4 regions of the Streptomyces sp. R-74717 genome follow, and region 2 is predicted to be linked to each of the others. Evidence: riboswitches for the same ligand, from Rfam matches in the RefSeq annotation. Region 2 holds a riboswitch; each other region holds the start of a gene.
The links. A riboswitch is a leader RNA that binds a small molecule or an ion and turns the genes downstream of it on or off. The one in region 2 is predicted to bind thiamine pyrophosphate.
Positions count from the first base shown of each region.

Region 1 (3,908 bases), 4.1 Mb from region 2:
TGCGGGCTGCTCCTGACGTACCCGGACGGCGGCGGACGAGAAACGGTGCGGGGTGAAGGGGCGGGCCACCTCGGGCACCTCGCCTGTGGTGAGGAGCTCTGCCATGACGTCACCGGTGACGGGGGTCAGCAGCACCCCGTTGCGGTGGTGGCCGGTGGCGAGGTGGAGGCTGGGCAGGGCGGTGGGGCCGAGCAGCGGGGAGTTGTCGGGGGAGGCGGGGCGCAGGCCGGCCCGGGTCTCGGTGAGCGGCAGCTCGGTGATGCCGGGCACCAGCTCGTGGGCGTCCCGCAGCAGCTCGTAGACGCCGCCCGCGGTGACGGTGGTGTCCCAGCCCATCTCCTCGCTGGTGGCGCCGACGACCAGTTCGCCGTTCTCGCGCGGTACGAGATAGACGTGGCTGCCCCGGACCACGGCCCGGACCGTCCGGGTGAGGAACGGTGCGTACGCGGCGGGCACGGTCAGCCGCAGCACCTGCCCCTTCACCGGCCGGACCTGCGGCACGATCTCGTCCGGCAGCCCCGGGAGCCGGCCGCTGAGGCTGCCCGCGGCGAGCACGACCTGGTCGGCGGCGAGCTCCGTACCCCCGGCGAGCACGGCTCCGGCGGCCCGGTCGCGTATCACCGTCAGGCGCTCCACCCAGCCGCGGTGGAAGACCACCCCGGCCCGCTCGCAGGCGGTCAGCAGTGCGGCGGCCAGCCGGCGGGGATCGATCTGGTGGTCGCCGTCGACCCGCAGACCGCCGCGGACGCCCGGCGCGAGCATCGGCTCCAGGCGGCGGCATTCGCGGCCGGTGAGCCACTCCGACTCCAGGCCCGAACGCTGTTGCAGGACGTGCAGTTCCCGCAGATGGGCACGGTCGTCGGAGTCCAGCGCGACGGCCAGGGTGCCGCAGGTGCGGAAGCCGGTCTCCTGTCCGCTCGCCGCCTCCAGCTCGGCCGCGAAGGCCGGATAGCGGGCGGCCGAGGCGACATTGAGGCCGAGCAGCATCTGTTCGCCGTAGTGGAGTTCGGTGACGGCGGCCAGCATGCCGGCCGCCACCCGGGCGGCTCCGCCACCCGGTTCAGGATCGGCGACCGCGGTGCGCAGTCCGCGTTGCGCGGCCCGCCAGGCGGTCACCAGACCGATGATCCCGCCCCCGATGACAAGGACGTCGGATCCGTTTCCGTTCCGAGAAGAACGCATGGGTGCCCAACCCCTCCCTTCGCCGGCATGACCCGGATCAGGTTCGTACGGTCGGAGGCCGCCCAGCCTCCCTCTCAGCCCGGTGCGTCCGGGCTCCCGCGAGTGTTTTACGTTGGCCACCCTAAACCGTTCCTGGGCAGTGAGCAGGAACGGGTCCTGTCCCACCGGCACGCCCCGAACGGTCTTGGGTGCGCTGGTCCTCCGCTTTCGCGTCCTGGGCGGCGACGCATATCCCGTATGCGGTCCGTCCCAGGTGGGCGGAATCCCCACGACCTGGGTGGGTGTGGCCAGAGGCGACGAGGAGGCCCCGAACCATCACTCCGGTGATACGGGCCCCGACTGCTGACGACGCCACACCCGGCGTCCCAGATCGCGCCACACACGTTACGCACACCCAGCCGGGCATACCCACAGATCGTCACGCCGTTCACTCGATCGTGCCCATGTTCACCAAAACCGGGCGCTGGTCGAGCAGTTGTGCACCGAGTTGCAGGGCAGCGGGACGAGCACGGTCGAAGAGCTCCCCCCTTTCCTGACGATCCGTCAGGTGCTTAAGGTGTACGGGTGAGCGAGCAGCAGCAGTCAGAGCAGCCGGACCGGCAGGCAGGGCGCCGCGTCGTCATCGTCGGCGCGGGCATGGCCGGTGTGCAGACGGCGGTGGCCCTGCGGGAACAGGGCTTCACCGGCTCCGTCGCCCTGATCGGCGCCGAACCGCACCAGCCCTACGACCGGCCCCCGCTGTCCAAGGCGGTACTGCTCGGCAAGGCCGAGGACTCCGCCTTCGACGTCGACTTCGAGGCGCTGGACATCGATCTGCAGCTGGGCCGCGAAGTCACCGGTGTGCGGCCGGACGCGCATGAGCTGGACACCCCGTCAGGACCCGTTGCATACGACGTCCTGGTGATCGCGACCGGCGCCGAACCGGTCGTCCTGCCCGGCGCCGAGGGCGTTCCCGGCGTCCATCTGCTGCGCACCCTCGACGACGCGGCACGGCTGCGGCCCGTACTCGACGGGCAGCACAGCGTCGTGGTCGTCGGCGCGGGCTGGATCGGCGCCGAGTTCGCCACCGCGGCCCGCGCCGCGGGCTGCGAGGTCACCGTCGTCGAGGCCGCCGACCGGCCCCTCGCGGGCGTCATGCCCGCCGAGGTCGCCACCCCGATGGCCGCCTGGTACGCCGAGAGCGGCGCCGGACTCCTCACCGGAGCCCGGGTCGCCCGCATCGAACCCGGCCGGGTGATCCTCGCGGACGGCCGCACGATCCCGGCCGGGGCGGTCGTCGTCGGAATCGGCGCACGGCCCGCCACGGGCTGGCTGGCCGGCTCCGGCATCGCGCTCGGCCCCGACGGATCGGTGACCGCCGACGGGGCGCTGCGCACCTCGCTCCCCGATGTGTACGCGGTCGGTGACTGCGCCTCGTTCCCCTCCTTGCGGTACGGCGAACGCCTTCTCATCCACCACTGGGACAATGCCCTCCAGGGCCCTCGGACCGCCGCCGCCAACATCATCGGGGCGGTGGCCGAGGACGGCCCGGCGCCGCAGACGTACGACCCCGTGCCGTACTTCTGGTCCGAGCAGTTCGACCGGTTCGTGCAGTACGCGGGCCACCACGGGAGCGCCGACACCCTGCTGTGGCGCGGCGATCCGGCCGGTCCCTCCTGGTCGGTGTGCTGGCTGCGGGGCGGCGTCCTGGTCGCGGTCCTCGCCGTCGGCCGGCCACGCGATCTGGCGCAGGGGCGCAAGCTCATCGAGGCGGGGGCACGGCTCGATCCGGAGCGGGCCGGTGACCCGTCCGTACCGCTGAAGTCGGCGACTCGTCAGTAGGCCTACGGGTAACGGACGTTGACGTCCGCCATGTGGACGACCCCTTGGGGAGAGGCGAAAGTTAGTGCACTGTGCATCTTTTAGGGTGCTCATTTCATGTCTCTTCGAAGGATGCGCATGTTTCGACACAGATGGGCCCGCGCGCTGCGCGGAATCTCCATGGCCTCGGCGTCGATCGCCCTCGTCGGAGGCGCACTCGCCGCCCCGGCGTACGCGGGCACCGCTCCCCAGCCCGGTTCCAACCCGGCTGTCGACTACCAGGACCCGATCGACGCGCTGCCGCCGGTTTCCCGCCCGGACACCAAGCACTGCTCGGTGACGGCCGTCGACCACGACTTCGGCTACACCCTCGGCGGACCGCCGTACACCACCAAGCTCACCCCGCCCGAGAAGTGCAAGGGGCCGTGGAACAAGGTCGTCCTCGACTGGTCGGGCAGCGTGAAGGGGCGTCAGTACGACCGCCTCGCCGCGGTTTTCATCGGTGGCGCGGAGGTCTTCCGCACCAGCACCGCCGAGCCCGACGACGACGGCATCAGCTGGCACGTCGCCAAGGACATCACCGACTTCGCGCCGCTCCTCAAGGACCCGCAGAAGCTCCAGCTCGAACTGGGCAATGTCGTCAACGAGACGTACACCGGCGTGTACAAGATCAAGTTGACGGTCACGTACTATCAGGCCGACAAGCGCCACCCGGCCGCCACCACGGCTGACAGCATTGTCCCACTCGGTGACACCGGCTCCGGCGGCGCCCCCTGGATGAACGTCGGCAAGGGCGGCTCCACCCGCACCGAGGTCACCTTCCCGCGCAATCTGACCAACGCGCGCCTGGAGGTCTACGCACGCGGGGGCGGCTGTGACGAGCAGTGGTTCGACGCGGTCCCCAGCGACCTGGCGGAAACCGCTCC
Region 1 is NZ_CP102361.1:7,113,771-7,117,678, forward strand. It holds gene thiO (glycine oxidase ThiO) at 1-1,182, opposite strand, end outside; gene thiS (sulfur carrier protein ThiS) at 1-1, opposite strand, end outside; TPP riboswitch at 1,179-1,292, opposite strand; gene NRF20_RS32610 (NAD(P)/FAD-dependent oxidoreductase) at 1,747-3,003, shown strand; gene NRF20_RS32615 (peptide-N4-asparagine amidase) at 3,121-3,908, shown strand, end outside.
Region 1: another riboswitch for thiamine pyrophosphate. It lies ahead of thiO (glycine oxidase ThiO); the one in region 2 lies ahead of NRF20_RS13370 (thiamine ABC transporter substrate binding subunit).

Region 2 (3,908 bases):
CGTGGGTCGAGCTGTGACCACAGCCCGCCCACGGTCCGCACGACCACCGCGTAGTTGAAGAAGACATGGGCGAGCAGAATTGCCCAGACGGTGGTGTCGAGCCGTACGCCCCAGAGTTCATCGAGGAACCCGCCGCGTCCCAGCAGCGCCAGGAAGGCGGTCCCGACGACGACGGTCGGCAGGACGAACGGCACGGTGACGACCGCCCGCAGCAGTTGTTTGCCGGGGAAGTCGAAGCGGGCGAAGACATAGGCGCCGGGCAGCGCGATCAGCAGGGTCAGCGCGGTCGAGGCGAGCGCCTGCCAGGTGGTGAACCAGAGGACGTCGCGGATGTCCGGCCGGGTCAGCACCTCGCCGATCCGGCCGAACTGCCAGACGCCGTCGACCTTCAGCCCGCGGCCGACGATCGCGGCGACGGGGTAGGCGAAGAACAGCGCGAAGAACGCGACGGGCACGGCCATCAGGCCGAGCCGCACCGCGCTCCCCCGCCACGCCTTTGCGCGCGCCAGGTTCGCGTGCCCGGAGCGGGCGCGCGGCCTCTTTCCGCGCGGCCCCTCCCCGTGCTTGCTCTTCCCGTGCTCGCCCTTCCCGCACGCGTCCGTTCCGCGTACGGGAGTCTTCGCTACTTCACTACGAGCGAGGACCACGACTGGACCCACTGCTCACGGTTCTTGGAGATCTCGTCGGGGGCGACGGTCGTCGGCTTGTCCACCGTCGCGCCGAACTTCGTGAAGAGTTCCGGCAGTTCCGCGCTCTTGGTGACCGGGTTCACGAACATGTTGAGCGGCATGTCCTCCTGGAACTTCTTGCTGATCAGGAAGTCCAGCAGGGCCTTGCCGCCCGCCTCGTTCTTCGCACCGTTCAGCAGACCCGCGAACTCGATCTGACGGAAGCAGGTCCCGGTGGCGACCCCGGTCGGGGCCTCGGCCGGCTGCGGCTTCGCGTACAGCACCTCGACGGGCGGGCTGGAGGCGTACGAGACGACGAGCGGCCGGTCGGCCTTGGCCTTCTTTCCGCCCGCGGAGCCGGAGAACTCCTCGTTGTACGCCTGCTCCCAGCCGTCGACGACCTTGACGCCGTTGCTCTTCAGCTTCTTCCAGTAGTCCTGGTAGCCCTTCTCGCCGTAAGTGGCGACGGTGCCGAGGAGGAAGCCGAGGCCGGGCGAGGAGGTCCCGGCGTTCTCGGTGACGAGGAGGTTCTTGTACGCGGGCTTCGCCAGGTCGTCGAAGGACTGCGGCGGCGCGAGCTTCTTGTCGGCGAAGTACTTCTTGTCGTAGTTGATGCAGATGTCGCCGGTGTCGATCGGGGTGACCCGGTGCTCGGCGTCCAGTTGGGTGCCTGCCGCCACCTGGTCGAGGCCCTTCGCCTCGTACGGCGTGAAGAGACCGCTGTCGAGAGCGCGGGAGAGCAGTGTGTTGTCGACGCCGAAGAACACATCGCCGCGGGGGGAGCCCTTGGTCAGGATCTCCTGGTTGAGCGCGACACCCGCGTCGCCGCTCTTCAGCACCTTGACGGTGTAGCCGGTCTCCTCCGTGAACTCCTTGAGCACATCCTTGGAGGCGTTGAAGGAGTCATGGCTGACGAGAGTCACGGTCTTCGAACCGGAGCTCTTCGTGCCGCCGGAACCGGAGTCCGACGTGTCGGAACTCCCGCATCCGGCAAGTGCCGTGACGCCGAGCGCGCCGACGACAGCCGTCGCCGCAAGCCGCTTGGTTCTGCGCGTGGTGCTCATTGTGGATTCCTCCTGGGTTTTGGCCAGGAAGAGACGCGGCCCCGCCCCTGGGGAAGCGGGCAGGGCGCAACAGCATGAGTTGATGACCGAACTTCCTACCCGGAATGACCCGGGCGAGGTTCAGAGGGTCTGCGGCCGACCTGTTCTCGGTGCCGCACTCTCAGCGCTGTGGCGCTCCCCTGTCGGAATATGAAGTTGATTTCAGGCCCAGGTTACACGGGCCGTTCCGGCCTCAGCGCTCGGCTGCCGCCAGCTGCCCACAGGCCCCGTCGATCTCCTGGCCGCGGGTGTCCCGCACGGTGACCGGCACTCCGTGTGCCGCGATCGCCTCGACGAAAGCCTTCTCGTCCTCGGGCCGCGAGGCGGTCCACTTGGAGCCGGGCGTCGGGTTCAGCGGGATCAAATTGACGTGCACCCGCTTGCCCTTGAGAAGCCGGCCGAGCCGGTCACCGCGCCACGCCTGGTCGTTGATGTCCCGGATCAGCGCGTACTCGATGGAGATGCGGCGGCCGGACTTCTCCGCGTACTCCCACGCGGCGTCCAGCACCTCGCCCACCTTCCAGCGCGTGTTCACGGGGACGAGCGTGTCGCGCAGCTCGTCGTCCGGTGCGTGCAGGGAGACGGCAAGACGGCACTTGAAGCCCTCGTCGGCGAAACGGAGCATCGCGGGCACCAGGCCCACGGTGGAGACGGTGATCCCGCGCTGCGAGAGCCCCAGCCCGTCCGGCTCCGGGTCGGTCAGCCGGCGGATCGCGCCGACCACCCGGTTGTAGTTGGCGAGCGGCTCGCCCATGCCCATGAAGACGATGTTGGAGAGCCGCGCCGGACCACCGGGGACCTCCCCGTCGCGCAGCGCGCGCATGCCGTCCACGATCTGGTGGACGATCTCCGCGGTCGACAGATTGCGGTCGAGACCGGCCTGCCCCGTCGCACAGAACGGGCAGTTCATCCCGCATCCCGCCTGCGACGAGATGCACATCGTCACCCGCTCCGGGTAGCGCATCAGGACAGACTCGACGAGCGTCCCGTCGTGCAGCTTCCACAGCGTCTTACGGGTGGTGTCGTCGTCACAGCTGATGTGGCGGACCACCGACATCAGGTCGGGGAACATCGCCTCGGCGAGCTTGTCCCGCGAACCGGCCGGGATGTTGGTCCACTCGGCCGGGTCGTGCGCGTACCGCGCGAAGTAGTGCTGTGACAGCTGCTGGGCGCGGAACGGCTTCTCGCCGATCGCGGCGACGGCTTCCTTGCGCTCGGCGGGCGTGAGGTCGGCGAGATGTCGCGGCGGCTTCTTGGCTCCGCGGGGCGCGACGAAAGTGAGTTCTCCGGGCTTAGGCATGGTTCATCCAGTGTCGCAGACAGAACGGTGAGGGCCCGCCGCCCTGTGGACAACGGACCCTCACTCGTAAAAGCCCAGGTCAGGACAGTAGAGCTCGGGGATCAGCCGGAACCCACGAACAGCACCAGCAGCAGCCAGACCACCGGGGCGGTCGGCAGCAGCGAGTCCAGCCGGTCCATGATGCCGCCGTGGCCCGGCAGCAGCGTGCCCATGTCCTTGATCCCGAGGTCCCGCTTGATCATCGACTCGCCCAGGTCACCGAGCGTGGCACTGGCCGCGACCGCGAGCCCCAGCAGCAGTCCCTGCCACCAGGAACCGCCGTCGATCAGGAACTGCATGCACAGCGCACCGGCGACCATCGCGAAGGCGACGGCCCCGAACAGGCCCTCACGGGTCTTTCCGGGGCTGATGCGCGGCGCGAGCTTGTGCTTGCCGAAGCGCCAGCCGACGGCGTACGCACCCGTGTCGCTGACCACGGTCAGCAGCAGGAAGGTGAGCACCCGCTGCGGCCCGTCGTCCGCGGTCAGGAGCATGGCGACGAAGGTGGCCAGGAACGGTACGTAGAACGCGGCGAACACGCCGGCCGTGACGTCCTTGAGGTAGCCCTCGGGCCGCTCGGTCATCCGCCAGACGAGCACCGCGAGTGCGGTCAGCGCCATCGCCACCCAGGCGCCCTCGGCGCCCCGTGCGTATCCGGCCACCACCATCGCCGCGCCACCGACCGCCAGCGGGATGAGCGGCGCCTTGATGCCCTTGCGCTCCTCCAGCCGGGAGGTGAGCTCCCACAGGCCCACGACGACGGCGACGGCGATCACACCGACGAAGACGGCCTTCACG
Region 2 is NZ_CP102361.1:3,001,497-3,005,404, forward strand. It holds gene NRF20_RS13365 (ABC transporter permease) at 1-461, opposite strand, end outside; gene NRF20_RS13370 (thiamine ABC transporter substrate binding subunit) at 623-1,732, opposite strand; TPP riboswitch at 1,807-1,923, opposite strand; gene rlmN (23S rRNA (adenine(2503)-C(2))-methyltransferase RlmN) at 1,965-3,071, opposite strand; gene NRF20_RS13380 (phosphatidate cytidylyltransferase) at 3,173-3,908, opposite strand, start outside.

Region 3 (3,908 bases), 6.5 Mb from region 2:
TCTTCAGGTCGGCCTGGATTCCGGCTCCTCCGCCGGAGTCGGATCCGGCGATCGTCAGCACGCGGGGCGGCGCGGTCATGCGTGGCTCTCCTCTCGGTTGCGGGTCCATGCCCGGGCGTAGGCCCGGGCCGCTGCTCGGGGATCCTCGGCGGCGCAGATACCGGAGACGGCGGCGGCACCCGCCGCCCCGGCATCCCGCAGGCGTGGCAGGTCGGCCGGAGTGACGCCGCCGATGGCCACGGCCGGCAAATCGCTGAGCCGGGCGAGGCGGGCGAAACCGTCATGGCCGAGTGCGGCCGGGGCATCCGCCTTGGTCCGGGTCACGTGCAGCGCGCCGATGCCGATGTGGTGGACGCGTGCCGGGTCCTCGGCGGCGGCGCGCAGTTCGTCGGGGGTGGCGGCGCTCAGGCCCAGGACCGCGTGCTCACCGATCAGTTCGCGTACCGCGGCCGGCGGCAGATCCGACCGGCCGACGTGGACCCCGGTGACGCGCGCCCCGGCTGCCCGGGCCGCCAGGAACACGTCCACCCGGTCGTTGGTGATCAGCGCCACCCGTTCGGGGACGACGGCAGCCACCTCCAGGACCGTCCGCAGGAACTCCCTCCCGGCGGCGTGCTTCTCCTGGATCTGCACGGCGGTGACGCCTCCGGCCGCGGGCCGCACATCGTTCATGGCGTTGCTGCTGAGGGCCGCCAGCGCCACGGCGAGCAGCCCGAACGCGCCCAGCAGCTCGTCCACGCCCGCGGCGGTCTGGTCGGTCAGCACCGAGGCACCCCACAGGCCGAGTGTCTGGACGGCGACGAAGGACCCCACAAGGCCGAGCAGCGTGCACCAGAACATGCGTGGGCGCGAGGTGGTGCGCGGCAGGTAGCGGCTGAAGTCGCTGGCGTACGGAGCCCAGGACAGGGTCAGACTCAGCGCGATGGTGCTGGTCAGGACGGACGCGCCGACCTGGTCGGCCCCGTGCGCGGTCCCGGTGCCGGCGGGGTGGACACCGTCGAGCAGCCGCCAGGCGATCAGCACGAACGCGGCAGCGAGCACGAAGGTCATGACGATCTGAAGCCGGTGGATGGCCTCGTAGCCCAGCACGCCGAGGGCTCCCTGGGCCACCAGCATGACCAGGACACCGAGCCAGAACGGCCAGCCGCACAGCCGCGCAAGCGCGTCCCCGCCGAACAGCCCGATCAGCGCGTCCCAGGCGACCGAGGACAGCCACTGCAGGATGCCGGGCACCGCCACGCCGCGGCCGAAGGCGAGCCGGGCCAGCGACAGCTGCCCGGCACCGGTCTGGCTCCCCCAGGTGCCCAGGTAGGCGGTGGGTATCGCGCCGAGGACGGTGCCCAATACGACGGCGGTGAGCGCCGCTGCGAAGTCCAGGCCGAGGGCGATGCCGACGGTGCCGGTGAACACGCCGGTCATGGTCAGATTGGGAGCGAACCATACGGTGAACAGGCGCCCGGGACCGCCGTAGCGGTTGCTCTCGGGGACCGGCTCTATACCGTGCGCTTCGACACGGAGGTCGCCGGGGGCCGTCGGCATCCGTCCGTCGAAGGCGGTCTGCCGGCCGTCGGCGGGCAGCCCGCCGGATACATGCGCCAAAGGCATGGAAGACATCCCTCCGCCAGTACGAACTGGTTCAGGTTCGACGGGTGTGATCTCAGCCCTCGGATGGGGCACCCCGTGTCCGGTGCGACGGACAGACTAACCCGATCGCTCCGGCTCTCACATCGCCGGGACCGGTGCTCCGAAAGGATCTCCGACAGGAGCAAGTGGTCGCTCGGCCCTGATGGGCTTGCCGTCGTAGTCGGAGTGGCGCTCCAACGGGAGATGAGCCGGGTCACCCCCGCGGCCGCCCTCGTCGCTGATGCGCGCGGCGCAGGTGCGAAGCGCTGAGACTGCCGTCGGAGACCTCGCAGATGAGGACTTCGGCGCGGATGAGGCTCAGGGAGAGCCGGCCGCGCACGTGCCGGATGGCGTTGTCGAAGACCAGCTCACTGACCATCAGTTCAGTGCTGAGCACGGGTGGTTTCAGGCCCCGGTCAGCAAGCTGACGGGTGGTGAGGGTACGGGCGCGGGCGACCTGCGCGGGGTCGACCGGCAGCTCCCAGCGTACGGCCCGTCCTGCCTGCAGAGGGCGGGGGCGGGCAATGAGCAGGGCCGCGTCACCGGATCGGGGCCCGGACAGCAGGGTGGTCGGCATCGCAGAGCTGCTCGAGCGGTCGTGCGGGGCCGGCCATGCTACGGGGCAGCTGATCTGGCCCTGCGTCGGCTCCGGGTCCGGTGCCTGGAGGAGGCCGTCGGTGCCCAGCGCAAGGACGGAGCCTTCCGCGAGTCGGCGTTCAGCGGTTTCGAAGGGCAGCCCGCCGCGCGGCCTGCCCCAGCGCCTCACCGTCATCGCAGCACATGCCCACCGCGCTGCCCTCCTCCACGTGCTCGCTCACTTCTGGCTGAGCTTGATGTGCTCGGTCAGGTTGCCGAGCTCGCTGCCGAGTTTCTGCACGGGGTCGGCGAAAGAGGCCAGGGCGGACTCGATGTCGACCGCTGCGGCCGTGTGACGCTCCATGACGGCTGCATGCTCCAGCCGTGCCCACACGGCTGCTTCGGCCACCAGTGCGTCGCGCTGAGGACTGGCAACCGGGTGCTGGGATGCCTGGGTGAGCAGCTCGCGGGCCCTCTGGGCAGGGGTGCTGTCGTTCATGGACTGAATCTTTACAGCGGACGCGGGGCGATGGGCGGTTTCGGGGGCGGGACACCCGGACCGAGCCGGTGGTGGAACTGGCACAGCATGCAGACGAGATCGCCGCAACCGGTGACGGTCCCACGATCTCCCTTGCCCGGCCGGGGGCTCGTCCCATACACGGCCGGCCATGGCGCGGCGGGGATGCCCGGGCGGCTGATCTCGGCACACGGCCGTTCAGCCGTCGGCCCGCAAGGCGTGGAGCAGCATCGGCAGCGAGGAGTGCAACTCACGCTGCCAGTACGCCCAGCCGTGGGTCCCCGGTCCGTAGAAGTGGGTGGTCACGTGCTTCGCGCCCTGGCGTTCGAGCTCGCTCGCAAGGGCATGGTTCTGCCTGTTGAAGTCCGCCTCGAGCGCGCTCGTGGTGCCCGGCGGGTCCAAGGGGCCGGTGGTGCCGTCACCGCAGGACAGGTGGACGGGGATCGGCCTGAGGCGCTTGGCCAGGTGGAACGGGTCGTGGGCGGCCCAGATGTCACGTTGCGCAACCGGGTCGCCCCAGACCCTCAGCGGGTCGGTGCCCTGCCCGGCGAAGAACCCCATGATGCGGTTGACCGACTCGTCGTTGAGCAACGGGTGCACAGAGCCGGAGTACGCCGCGGCCGCCTTGAACATCCCGGGGTGCCGGGCGGCATACATCAGGGCTCCCTGACCACCCATCGAAAGTCCCGCCACGACGCGGTTCCGGCTCGCCCCCCAGTCGTGCTCAAGGAGGAGGCGCAGTTCCTTGGTGTGGAAGGTCTCCCATGCCGGGTCACTGCCCTGGCCGTAGTTCCACCAGTCGCTGTACCAGCCGTTCCAGCCGGCCTCCGGCATGACCACGAGGACGTCGCGCAGGCTGTCGGTCCGCGCGACGTCGGTCCGGCTGGTCCACGACGTGTAGTCCCCGCAGCAGCCGTGCAGCAGCCAGAGGGTCGGCCAGTGCCGGCTCCGGTCGCCCGGGTTCCAGCCGTCGGGCGTGAGCAGACGCACGTTCACCGTCCGGCCGCCGAGGGCCGGTGAACGGACCGACAGGTCGACCTGCCGGTCGGCGACCTGGGTGACCGCGACGACCTCGGCACCCCGGGACGAGGGCCCGAACCCGCCCGCTACCCCGGCGGGTGACACTGTCGACGCGGTGGCCGGCGGGGTCGACGCCAGGGTGAGCAGCAGCACGGCAAGGACGAGCAGGAGG
Region 3 is NZ_CP102361.1:9,453,009-9,456,916, reverse strand. It holds gene thiD (bifunctional hydroxymethylpyrimidine kinase/phosphomethylpyrimidine kinase) at 1-79, opposite strand, end outside; gene NRF20_RS42725 (thiamine phosphate synthase) at 76-1,605, opposite strand; TPP riboswitch at 1,597-1,691, opposite strand; gene NRF20_RS42720 (hypothetical protein) at 1,838-2,395, opposite strand; gene NRF20_RS42715 (hypothetical protein) at 2,438-2,698, opposite strand; gene NRF20_RS42710 (alpha/beta hydrolase) at 2,915-3,908, opposite strand, start outside.
Region 3: another riboswitch for thiamine pyrophosphate. It lies ahead of NRF20_RS42725 (thiamine phosphate synthase); the one in region 2 lies ahead of NRF20_RS13370 (thiamine ABC transporter substrate binding subunit).

Region 4 (3,908 bases), 2.0 Mb from region 2:
TGAGGTCATGATGAGCTTCCTCGTCTCCGAGGAACTCTCTTTCCGGATCCCGGTGGAGCTCCGGTACGAAGTGTGCGATCCGTATGCGATCCGGATGACCTTCCATCTGCCCGGCGACGCCCCCGTCACCTGGGCATTCGGCCGTGAGCTGCTGCTCGACGGCCTCAACAGCCCCAGTGGCGACGGTGATGTGCATATCGGGCCCACGGAGCCCGAGGGGCTGTCCGATGTACATATCCGACTTCAGGTGGGTGCGGATCGCGCCCTCTTCAGGGCCGGTACGGCACCACTTGTGGCCTTCCTCGACCGGACGGACAAACTCGTGCCGCTCGGGCAGGAGTGCACGCTGGGTGACTTCGAGGGCAACCTGGAAGAGGCCCTGGGCCGGATCCTCGCCGAGGAACAGAACGCCGGCTGAGGAGGACGGCGCCGTCGGCCGGCCCGTCGGTCGAACGCAACACCTGCCGAATGGGTGAATCGCTCTCCGTAAGGAGGCGTTCAAGGCTTCGTCCTACGACGACGGCCCTTCCCGGTCCGTACGGGTGCCGAAGCTCCGGCTTCCGCGCCGACCCCTGTGCGGTCCGCGGAGACGACCAGCGCCGCGAGCACCGTCGTCACCGGCACTGAGGCGACCAGTCCGATCGAACCGACCAGCGTTCGTACGATCTCCTCCGCCACCAACTCGCTGTTGGTCACCGTCCCCACGCTGCTCTGGGCGATCGAGAACAGCAGCAGCAGCGGCAGTGCGGCGCCCGCGTAGGCGAGCACCAGCGTATTGACGACCGAGGCGATGTGATCGCGCCCGATCCTGATCCCCGCACGGTAGAGCCCCCGAGCACCCATCGTCGGGTTCGCCTGGTGCAGCTCCCAGACTGCCGATGTCTGGGTGACCGTCACATCGTCGAGCACCCCGAGCGAGCCGATGATGACACCGGCCAGCAGCAGACCGCTCATGTCGATGTGCGGGTACAGGCCGTGGATGAGGCCGGTGCTGTCGTCGGTGTTGCCGGTCAGGCTCGCCCAGCCGATGAAGAGCGATCCGAGCAGCCCGATCAGCAGCAATGAGATGAGTGTGCCGATCACCGCGACCGACGTGCGGGCGGTCAGGCCGTGGCACATGTAGAGCGCGATCAGCATGATCGCACTGGCCCCGACCACCGCGACGAGCAGTGGATTCGAGCCTTGGAGGATGGCCGGGAGGATGAACAGGGTCAGCACGGCGAACGACACGGCGAGCGCGACCAGTGCCATCACCCCACGCATCCTGCCCACCGCGATCACGACCAGGGCGAAGATCCCGGCCAGCAGCGTCATCGGGAACTTCCGGTTCACATCCGTCACCGAGTACTGCAGATCATGGGGCGCGTCGGGGGCGTACGCCACGACCACGCCCTGCCCTTCGTGCAACTGACGGGGTGCGTCCGGCTGGACGATCTCGACGAAGGTCCGGCCCTTGTCGTGACCGGTCGTCACCTCTACGGTGGCCTTCTCGCACAGCCCGGGCCCGTTCCCCGACGGTGGGGTGGTCGCGCCGCTGATGGGTGTCTGGGCGGCGTTCACGTCCTTGCAGTCCACCTTGTCGATATTCACCACCTTTCCCTGCTGGGTCTGCCGGTCGAAGCCGACACCGGTCCGCTCGTGCGGGGGCGCGCCGCCCGGCCAGAGCACCACCAGGCCGACTACGACCGCGGTGGCGAACGGGATCAGCACGGCCGCGATGACCTTGCGCAGATGTTTGGAGACGGGCGCGGCAGGGCCATGGCTGTGCGAGTGGCCGTGCGGTTCGGGGTCGGTATGGGGGGACGTCACCGGCCGATCATCGCAAGGAGAGAAGGGCCCTCTGTTCATTACGCCGGACAGGGCGCTAGCGTGGAGGAACCTTTGCACACGCGGGAGCTCGGAGCACCGGGCTGAGAGGGCGCTGATATCCGTACATCCGTACGGGAGAGGCTGCGCCGACCGCCGAACCTGTTACCGGGTAATGCCGGCGTAGGGAGTAGGTCTCATGACCACATCGGACGCACGCACGCCTGCCTCGAACCAGAGCGACGAGGCCGGGAAGTCCATCGGTTGGCACAAGGGGTATGTCCAGGGCTCACGCCCGGACCTCCGGGTGCCGGTCCGTCAGGTGCACCTCACCAACGGCAAGGACGTGACGCTGTACGACACGTCGGGCCCCTACACCGATCCCACCACCGATACCGATGTCCGTCGCGGACTCGCACCGCTGCGGGAGAACTGGATCATCGCGCGCGGCGACACCGAGGAGTACCCGGGCCGCCCCGCCCGCCCCGAGGACGACGGGCTCAAGCACACCTCGCCGCGAATGGGGTCTCCCCTGATCGAGCGAAGTCGAGAGCTTGGGGAAGGGCTGCGCAACCTCGACGCGGTCTTCCCCGGCCGCCCGCGCCTGCCCCGCCGCAGCCGGGACGGGCAGCCGGTGACCCAGCTCGCGTACGCCCGCCGGGGCGAGATCACCCCGGAGATGGAGTACGTGGCGATCCGGGAGAACGTCGAACCCGAGGTGGTGCGCGAGGAGATCGCCGCGGGCCGGGCCGTGCTGCCGGCCAACGTCAACCACCCCGAGATCGAGCCGATGATCATCGGTAAGCGGTTCCTGGTGAAGGTCAATGCCAACATCGGCAACTCCGCGGTGACGTCCTCCATCGAGGAGGAGGTGGAGAAGATGACATGGGCGACGCGCTGGGGCGCCGACACGGTCATGGACCTTTCCACCGGCCGCAACATTCACACCACCCGTGAGTGGGTTCTGCGCAACTCCCCCGTGCCGATCGGCACCGTTCCCCTCTACCAGGCCCTCGAAAAGGTCGACGGCCGGGCCGAGGAGCTGACCTGGGAGATCTACAAGGACACCGTCATCGAGCAGGCCGAGCAAGGCGTCGACTACATGACGGTCCACGCCGGCGTGCGCCTGCCCTACGTACCGCTGACCGCCCGCCGCAAGACGGGCATCGTCTCCCGCGGCGGCTCGATCATGGCGGCGTGGTGCCTCGCGCACCACAAGGAGTCGTTCCTGTACGAGCACTTCGAGGAGCTCTGCGAGATCCTCGCCGCGTACGACGTGACGTACTCGCTGGGCGACGGGCTGCGCCCAGGCTCGATCGCCGACGCCAACGACGAGGCCCAGTTCGCCGAACTGCGCACGCTCGGTGAGCTGAACACGATCGCCAAGCGATTCGGCGTCCAGACCATGATCGAGGGCCCGGGCCATGTCCCGATGCACAAGATCAAGGAGAACATCGACCTCCAGCAGGAGATCTGCGAGGAGGCGCCGTTCTACACGCTCGGCCCGCTGACCACCGATGTCGCCCCGGCGTACGACCACATCACCTCGGGCATCGGTGCGGCGATGATCGCATGGTGGGGCACGGCGATGCTCTGCTATGTCACGCCCAAGGAGCACCTCGGCTTGCCCAACCGGGACGATGTGAAGACCGGCGTCATCACGTACAAGATCGCGGCCCATGCGGCGGACCTCGCCAAGGGGCACCCGGGGGCTCAGGACTGGGACGACGCGCTCTCCGATGCCCGTTTCGAATTCCGCTGGGAGGACCAGTTCAATCTGGCTCTCGACCCGGTCACGGCCCGGGAGTTCCACGACGAGACGCTGCCGGCCGAGCCGGCGAAGACGGCGCACTTCTGCTCGATGTGCGGCCCGAAGTTCTGCTCGATGAAGATCAGCAGAAGCATCACAGAGCAGTTCGGAGGTGACGCCAGCTCGACGCCTGAAGAGATCGAGGCCGGGATGCTGGAGAAGTCGAAGGAGTTCGCGGCGGCAGGCAACCGTGTGTACCTGCCGCTCGCGGAGACGGGCGGCAGGTCGGCCGGCTGACCCGGCCGCCTCAGCGGAGGGGGGCCCGCCAGGCCACCAGTCCCGGCTGGCCCGC
Region 4 is NZ_CP102361.1:5,004,280-5,008,187, reverse strand. It holds gene NRF20_RS22825 (SsgA family sporulation/cell division regulator) at 1-418, shown strand, start outside; gene NRF20_RS22820 (YibE/F family protein) at 499-1,809, opposite strand; TPP riboswitch at 1,880-2,013, shown strand; gene thiC (phosphomethylpyrimidine synthase ThiC) at 2,006-3,853, shown strand; gene NRF20_RS22810 (hypothetical protein) at 3,864-3,908, opposite strand, start outside.
Region 4: another riboswitch for thiamine pyrophosphate. It lies ahead of thiC (phosphomethylpyrimidine synthase ThiC); the one in region 2 lies ahead of NRF20_RS13370 (thiamine ABC transporter substrate binding subunit).